2 linked regions of the Defluviitalea raffinosedens genome follow. The protein of the gene in region 1 interacts with the protein of each later gene in a pairwise test. Links are inferred from orthologs where the notes say so. Each region holds a gene or a part of one and is shown in the gene's direction. Other genes may lie near its edges.

Region 1 (3,131 bases):
GATATGAAAATTGTAGGTCTGGCAGCAACCGGCAAGGAAGCAGTGGAGCTGGCAAAGGATAAGAAGCCGGATGTCATATTAATGGATATAAGGATGCCAGAGATGGATGGAGTAGAGGCAACCAAGGTTATTAAGAAAATGAATCCAGACATTAAAATCATTATATTGACTACTTTTGATGATGATGAATATGTTTTTGATGCACTAAAAAATGGGGCCAGTGGATATCTCTTAAAAGGGATATCATTAAATGAATTGGTTGAATCCATTCGGATTGTAATGAATGGCGGCTCATTAATTAATCCTTCAGTGGCTACTAAAGTATGCAAGTTTTTTTCTCAAATGGCTGAAGCGGATTATACAAGTAAAATCCAAAATGATGCACTTTCGTCTTTAAATAAAAACGAACTTAAAATTATGAAACTTATTGGGATGGGGCTTTCAAATAAGGAGATTACAAAAGAGCTTAATTTCAGCGAAGGAACAGTGAGAAATTATATCAGCAATATATTAAGTAAATTAAATTTAAGAGACAGGACTCAAATTGCTATTTTGGCAGTGCAGAGTGGAATTACCATGGGAAATAACATAGATAGTGATTGAACAGGACCCTTAAATATAGTTCATATATTTAAGGGTTTTATTTTATATTAAATCAAAAATGCTGTAAGAAACTTGTACATATTTTAGAAAGCAGACAAACAGATATTGTGAAAATACACAAATGTAATTTAGATGATGACAAATGTAATTATAATTAAATGACATAATACACATGATGTATTTTGCATTTAGCTGTATAATTTGCACATATAAAATTCAATTTTAACTTTTAGGAGGGGTTTTGATGAAAAAGAGAGTTTTCCCAATTCTAATGGTGCTTACCATGGCATTTTCCTTGTTTGCAGGGTGTGGTACAAGCAATCAAAAGTCGACAGTCAGTGAGCCTGAATCTACATCTGCTGAAATTGAGGCATCCAAAGCGTCAAAAGATGAAAACAAGCAAAGAAGATTTGGTGCAACATTTATGACCTTAAACAATCCATTCTTTGTAACTTTAAACGAAGGATTAAAACAAGCTATTGAAGCCAACGGAGATAAATTAATCACCCTTGACCCACAGTTAGATCTTAACAAACAAATAGCAGGAGTAGAAGATTTGATTGCACAAGGTGTTGATGGAATCTTCTTAAACCCTGTTGACTGGAAAGGAATTAAGCCAGCATTAGAAGCAGCCAATAAGGCAGGTGTGCCTGTATTCGTAGTGGATGCCCCCGTATTTGATGATGATTTGGTAGTCACAACAGTAGCATCGAATAACTGGGAAGCAGGAGTATTGGCTGCTAAACACTTAACAGAAACCTTAGGGATTACAGAAGGTAATGTGGTTATTCTGGAGCATCCAACAGCAAAATCTGCTATAGAGAGAACAGACAGCTTTATTGAAACGATTAAGCAATATCCGGGACTTAAAATTGTAGCACAACAATCTTCGGAGGGACAATTAGAACAAGCAATGCCTGTCATGGAAAACATCATTCAGGCAAATCCGGACATTACAGTGGTTATGGCGTTGAATGATCCAACGGCCTTGGGAGCCATTGCAGCTTTAGAAGCGGCTGGAAAATTAGATGATGTAAAAGCAATCTATGGAGTAGACGGCTCAGAAGATGGAAAGAAGATGGTTAAAGAAGGAAAATTGACTGCAACAGCTGCACAATATCCTTCAGAAATAGGAAGGATAGCAGTAGAAGCAGCATACAAACACCTCAATGGAGAAACGGTAGACCACGAAATTAAGGTGCCTGTAAAACTATTAACGAAGGAAAATGTAGATACAGATGGAAATAACGGTTTCTAATCAGGATGTATGAAAAATGCTTGTGGATTTACTGTGGGTAAGTCCACAAGCATTTCTAAGAGGAGGGGTGAAATGGACGAAGTCATTTTAAGCATGAGAAATATTCATAAACGATTTCCGGGAGTATATGCACTAAAAGATGCCAAATTAGAATTGAAACAGGGTGAAGTTCATGCATTGCTTGGAGAAAATGGAGCTGGGAAGTCCACGTTGATGAAAATTTTAGGCGGCATCTATCAGGCAGATGAAGGAGATATTTATATAAAGGGAAGAAAAGTAGAAATAACAGGTGTTCACAGTGCTCACGCCAATGGAATCAGCATTATTCATCAGGAGTTGTGTCTGGCGCCTAATATGACTGTAGCAGAAAATATCTTTTTAGGAAGAGAAGAGATTAAAAAAGGGTTAGGATTTGTAAACTTCTCTGAGATGAATAAAAAAGCTCGTAATTTAATGGATTCTCTAGGATTAAGTATTGAGCCTACAGAGATTGTTGGCACTTTAAGTGTAGCAAAGCAGCAAATGATAGAAATTGTAAAAGCACTTTCTGTGGGGGCAAATATTCTTGTGATGGATGAACCGACAGCATCCCTTTCTAAAAAAGAAGTAGAAATGTTGTTTAAAACCATTGAGGAGTTAAAGAAAAAAGGCATTTCGATTATTTATATCTCTCACAGAATGGAAGAACTCTTTAGAATTACTGATAGAATTACTGTCATGAGAGATGGGCAGTATATCGGCACCAAAATAACGAAAGAAACCTCAAGAGATGAGCTTATTACCATGATGGTAGGCCGTGAATTAAAAGATTTATATGTAAAATCAGACCATGAAATAGGAGAGATTGTTCTTGAGGTCAGAAATCTTAATAGAAAAGGCGTTTTAAATAATATCAGTTTTTCCCTTCGTAAAGGGGAGATTTTAGGCATTTCCGGCCTTGTAGGAGCGGGAAGAACAGAATTAGCCAGAGCAATCTTTGGGATAGATAAATATGATTCAGGTACCATTATGATTGAAGGGAAGGAAGTTAAAATAAATTGTCCGTTAGATGCGATGAACAATGGGATTGGTCTGGTACCGGAGGACAGAAAGAAACAAGGTTTAGTATTAATTAGGAGTATAGGATATAATGTTACACTTCCGGTATTAAGCAAATTCATTAAAGGACCACGGGTGAATAAAGCATTAGAAGAAGAAATTGCTCAAGACTTTATTTCAAAACTATCTATAAAAACTCCCTCTATGAATCAAGCTGCCAAAAACTTAAGCG
Region 2 (3,965 bases), 190 kb from region 1 along the record:
CAGTTCCTCCCCTTTTTTGACTGCATAATGTTTGCATTGAGAAGATAGAAGCAGCAAAGTAAAGGCAGAAAACAATGTAACGATAATGAAGTATAAAATCTCCATATCCATCCTCCTTTCTAATCCGTCAAGGCAATGTAAAATCTATAACTATAAAATATGAATAAAAAGTTAAAATAATGACAATAAATATAAAAAACCCCCTTTACAAATCATAAAGACTTTCCTATAATAATAAATTGAATTATAGATTGGGATATTTGTATAAACACGAGGAAAAGGACAAGTACGTATTTTTGGAGTCCACAGCGAATTGGGGATGGTGGAAGCCCAAGATGAAGAAAATACGGAAAATCCCCTTGGAGTGGCAGACCGAACTTGCAGTAGGCTCTGACGGGATTCCCCCGTTAACAGGAAAGCATATTATAGTATGTATAGAACGATGTAATATCAGGTGGTATAGCGAAAGTAGCCTTTCGTCCTGTTAAGGGATGAGAGGCTTTTTATAATGGAAAGGAATGGAGGGTATACTGTGTATAACAAAGTTTCGACAGACCTGAATTTTGTGGAACGAGAAAAACAGGTATTAAAATTCTGGAAAGAAAACAATATCTTTGAAAAAAGCATGTCCCTGAGAGAAGGGGGACCGACTTTTACATTTTATGATGGACCTCCTACAGCCAATGGAAAGCCTCATATAGGGCATATTTTAACAAGGGTAATTAAGGATATTATCCCAAGATACAAGTCAATGAAAGGATATAATGTTCTTAGAAAAGCAGGCTGGGATACTCATGGACTTCCTGTTGAGCTGGAAGTAGAAAAAACCCTTGGCATCAGCGGTAAGCCTCAGATTGAAGAATATGGCGTAGAACCTTTTATCAAAAAGTGTAAGGAAAGCGTTTGGAAGTATCAAAGTGAATGGGAAAGAATGAGCGATCGTGTAGGTTATTGGGTAGATATGGAAAACCCATATGTAACCTATCATAATAATTATATTGAATCGGTTTGGTGGTCTTTAAAGAAAATTTGGGATCAAGGACTTTTATACAAAGGCCATAAAATAGTACCTTATTGCCCAAGATGTGGTACATCCTTATCCAGCCATGAAGTCGCACAAGGCTATAAGGATGTTAAAGAAGCTTCTGTTTTTGTAAAATTCCCTGTAAAAGGCGAAAACCAAGTTTACTTAATGGCTTGGACAACAACCCCATGGACTCTGCCGTCCAATGTGGCATTGGTTGTAAATCCTGATGAAACCTATGTAAAAGCAAAATGTGCTGATGAAGTTTATATTTTAGCAGAAGCTTTGGCAGAAACCGTATTAAACGAAGCATACGAAGTTTTAGACAGAATGGTTGGAAAAGATTTAGTCGGAACAGAATATACACCAATTTTTGATTTTGCTAAGGTAGATAAAAAAGCATGGTATGTTGTAGCAGATGATTATGTAACCTTAACAGATGGTACTGGTATCGTTCATACAGCTCCTGCTTTCGGGGAAGACGATGCCAGAGTCGGAAGAACTTATGATCTTCCTTTTGTGCAATTGGTTAATGAGCAAGGTAATTTTGTAGATGCTGTAACCCCCTGGAAAGGAATGTTTGTAAAAGACGCTGATCCAGAGATTATAAAGAATTTAGACAGCAGAAACCTTCTTTACAAAGCTCAGGATTATGAGCACTCCTATCCTTTCTGTTGGAGATGTGATACACCACTTTTATATTACGCAAGAGATACCTGGTTCATTAAGATGACAGCAGTTAGAGACAAATTGCTTAAAAATAACAAAAAAATTAACTGGCTTCCTGAAAATATCCGTGACGGCCGTTTTGGAAACTTCCTTGAAAATGTCATAGACTGGGGTCTTAGCCGTGAAAGATACTGGGGAACTCCTCTGCCAATCTGGGAATGTGGTTGCGGATATCGCCATGCCATAGGCAGCATTGCAGAACTCCGCGAAATGGGAAAAGATGTACCAGAAGATATAGAACTTCATAAGCCTTATATTGACAATGTATATCTTAATTGCCCCAAGTGCGGCGGCAGCATGAAGAGGGTTCCGGAAGTTATTGACTGCTGGTACGATTCTGGTTCCATGCCTTTTGCACAATGGCATTATCCGTTTGAAAACAAGGAAAAATTCGAGCAAAATTTCCCTGCAAACTTTATCAGTGAAGCAGTGGACCAAACAAGAGGTTGGTTCTATACACTCCTTGCTATTTCCACTCTTTTATTTGATGAACCGGCATACCAGAACGTAATTGTGCTCGGATTGGTTCAGGACAAAGATGGACTTAAGATGAGCAAGCATAAAGGAAATGTAGTGGATCCATGGTCTGTTCTGGACAAACAAGGGGCGGATGCAGTAAGATGGTATTTCTACACCAACAGTGCACCATGGCTTCCAAGCAGATTCTACGGAGAAGCCGTCAGTGAAGCTCAAAGAAAATACATGGGAACTTTCTGGAATACTTATGCATTCTATGTACTGTATGCGAACATTGACGGATTCAATCCAATGGATTATACATTGGATTACGACCAATTATCCATCATGGACAAATGGATTTTATCCAGACTGCATTCTTTAATTGCAACTGTTGATAAAAACTTAGACAATTACAGAATCATAGAATCTGCAAGAGCTCTGCAGGACTTTGTAGATGATTTAAGTAATTGGTATGTAAGAAGAAGTAGAGAACGTTTCTGGTATAAAGATATGCCTCAGGATAAAATCAATGCCTATATGACTCTTTATACTGTTTTAACCACTTTAACGAAGCTTACAGCGCCATTTACACCATTTATGGCAGAAGAAATTTACCAAAATCTTGTAAGAAATGTGGATAAGAACGCTCCTGAAAGTGTGCACCTGTGCCTGTTCCCAGAAGTTAATGAAACATTCATTAACAAAGAATTAGAAGAAAACATGGACACAGTTCTAAAAGTCGTTGTTCAGGGCCGTGCATGCAGAAATACTGCCAATATTAAAAACAGACAGCCTTTAGGAAAAATGTATGTTAAAGTAGCTAAAGAACTTCCAGGCGAATACAAAGACATCATTGCCGATGAGTTAAATGTGAAAGAAGTTATCTTTACCGATGATGTGGCTGATTTTACAACCTATTCCTTCAAGCCTCAGTTAAAGACTGTAGGGCCTAAATACGGAAAACTGGTAGGAAAAATCCGCGAAGCTCTAACAGCAATCGATGGCAACAAAGCCATGAATGAGCTAAAAAGCGGCAATCCATTAACCTTTGATTTTGATGGAGAAAAAGTGGAACTCCTTGAAGAAGACCTTTTAATCTCCACAGAGCATAAAGAAGGTTTTGTGGCAGAAAGTGAGAAAGATGTGACTGTAGTATTAGATACCAATCTTTCAGAAGAACTGATTGAAGAAGGATTTGTAAGAGAAATCATCAGCAAGATCCAGACCATGAGAAAAGAAGCTGACTTCGAAGTACAGGACTATATTCTTGTAACATATCATGGCAATGAAAAGCTGGCTAAGATTATCGAAAGAAATAAAGAAGAAATCGCCGGAGAAGTTTTGGCAGAAAACATATCAGAAGGAACCATGGACGGCTATTCCAAAGACTGGAATATCAATGGAGAAGCAGTTCAATTCACCGTGAAAAGAGCGTAAGTTTAGCAGGCTGCTCAGTAAAAGATTTACTGAGCAGCCTGTTTTTATTGTATAGGAAATTCCACCAAATTTCCTATACAATAAAAAGTCTTCCGGGCAGGATGCACACCTGCGGGTATTGTATTTCATGTCAAAAAAATCATGTTTCATGCAATAGATCGTTTTTAGAGAATTTTTTATGATATTTTAAATGAAAGAAATATAAAAATTCATTTCAAGGGAGGAAAGCAAATGAGAAAAAAAGGAGGGAAAACAGTGAAAAAGCTAATTAAAAGAATGGCTCCCCTTATATTGGCATTAGCGGTGATTTTGGGAA

The links.
Region 2: the proteins of JOD07_RS00500 (region 1) and ileS interact in binary tests that used the Escherichia coli proteins (3 or more experiments, as listed by UniProt). The link is inferred for Defluviitalea raffinosedens from one-to-one orthologs.

The regions. Positions count from the first base shown.
Region 1 is NZ_JAFBEP010000001.1:106,958-110,088, reverse strand. Bases 57-2,854 are described here. They hold JOD07_RS00500 (sugar ABC transporter substrate-binding protein), read left to right. Parts: upstream 57-847; coding sequence 848-1,861; downstream 1,862-2,854. Other genes in these bases: JOD07_RS00495 (sugar ABC transporter ATP-binding protein), read left to right, coding at 1,934-2,854; JOD07_RS00505 (response regulator transcription factor), read left to right, coding at 57-603. In the rest of the region: more of JOD07_RS00505, read left to right, coding at 1-56; more of JOD07_RS00495, read left to right, coding at 2,855-3,131. UniProt on the Escherichia coli protein: Part of the ABC transporter complex RbsABC involved in ribose import. Binds ribose. Also serves as the primary chemoreceptor for chemotaxis.
Region 2 is NZ_JAFBEP010000001.1:300,077-304,041, reverse strand. The notes cover bases 218-3,849. They hold ileS (isoleucine--tRNA ligase), read left to right. Parts: upstream 218-532; coding sequence 533-3,649; downstream 3,650-3,849. Also shown: JOD07_RS01505 (hypothetical protein), read right to left, coding at 1-105; JOD07_RS01495 (hypothetical protein), read left to right, coding at 3,881-3,965. UniProt on the Escherichia coli protein: Catalyzes the attachment of isoleucine to tRNA(Ile). As IleRS can inadvertently accommodate and process structurally similar amino acids such as valine, to avoid such errors it has two additional distinct tRNA(Ile)-dependent editing activities.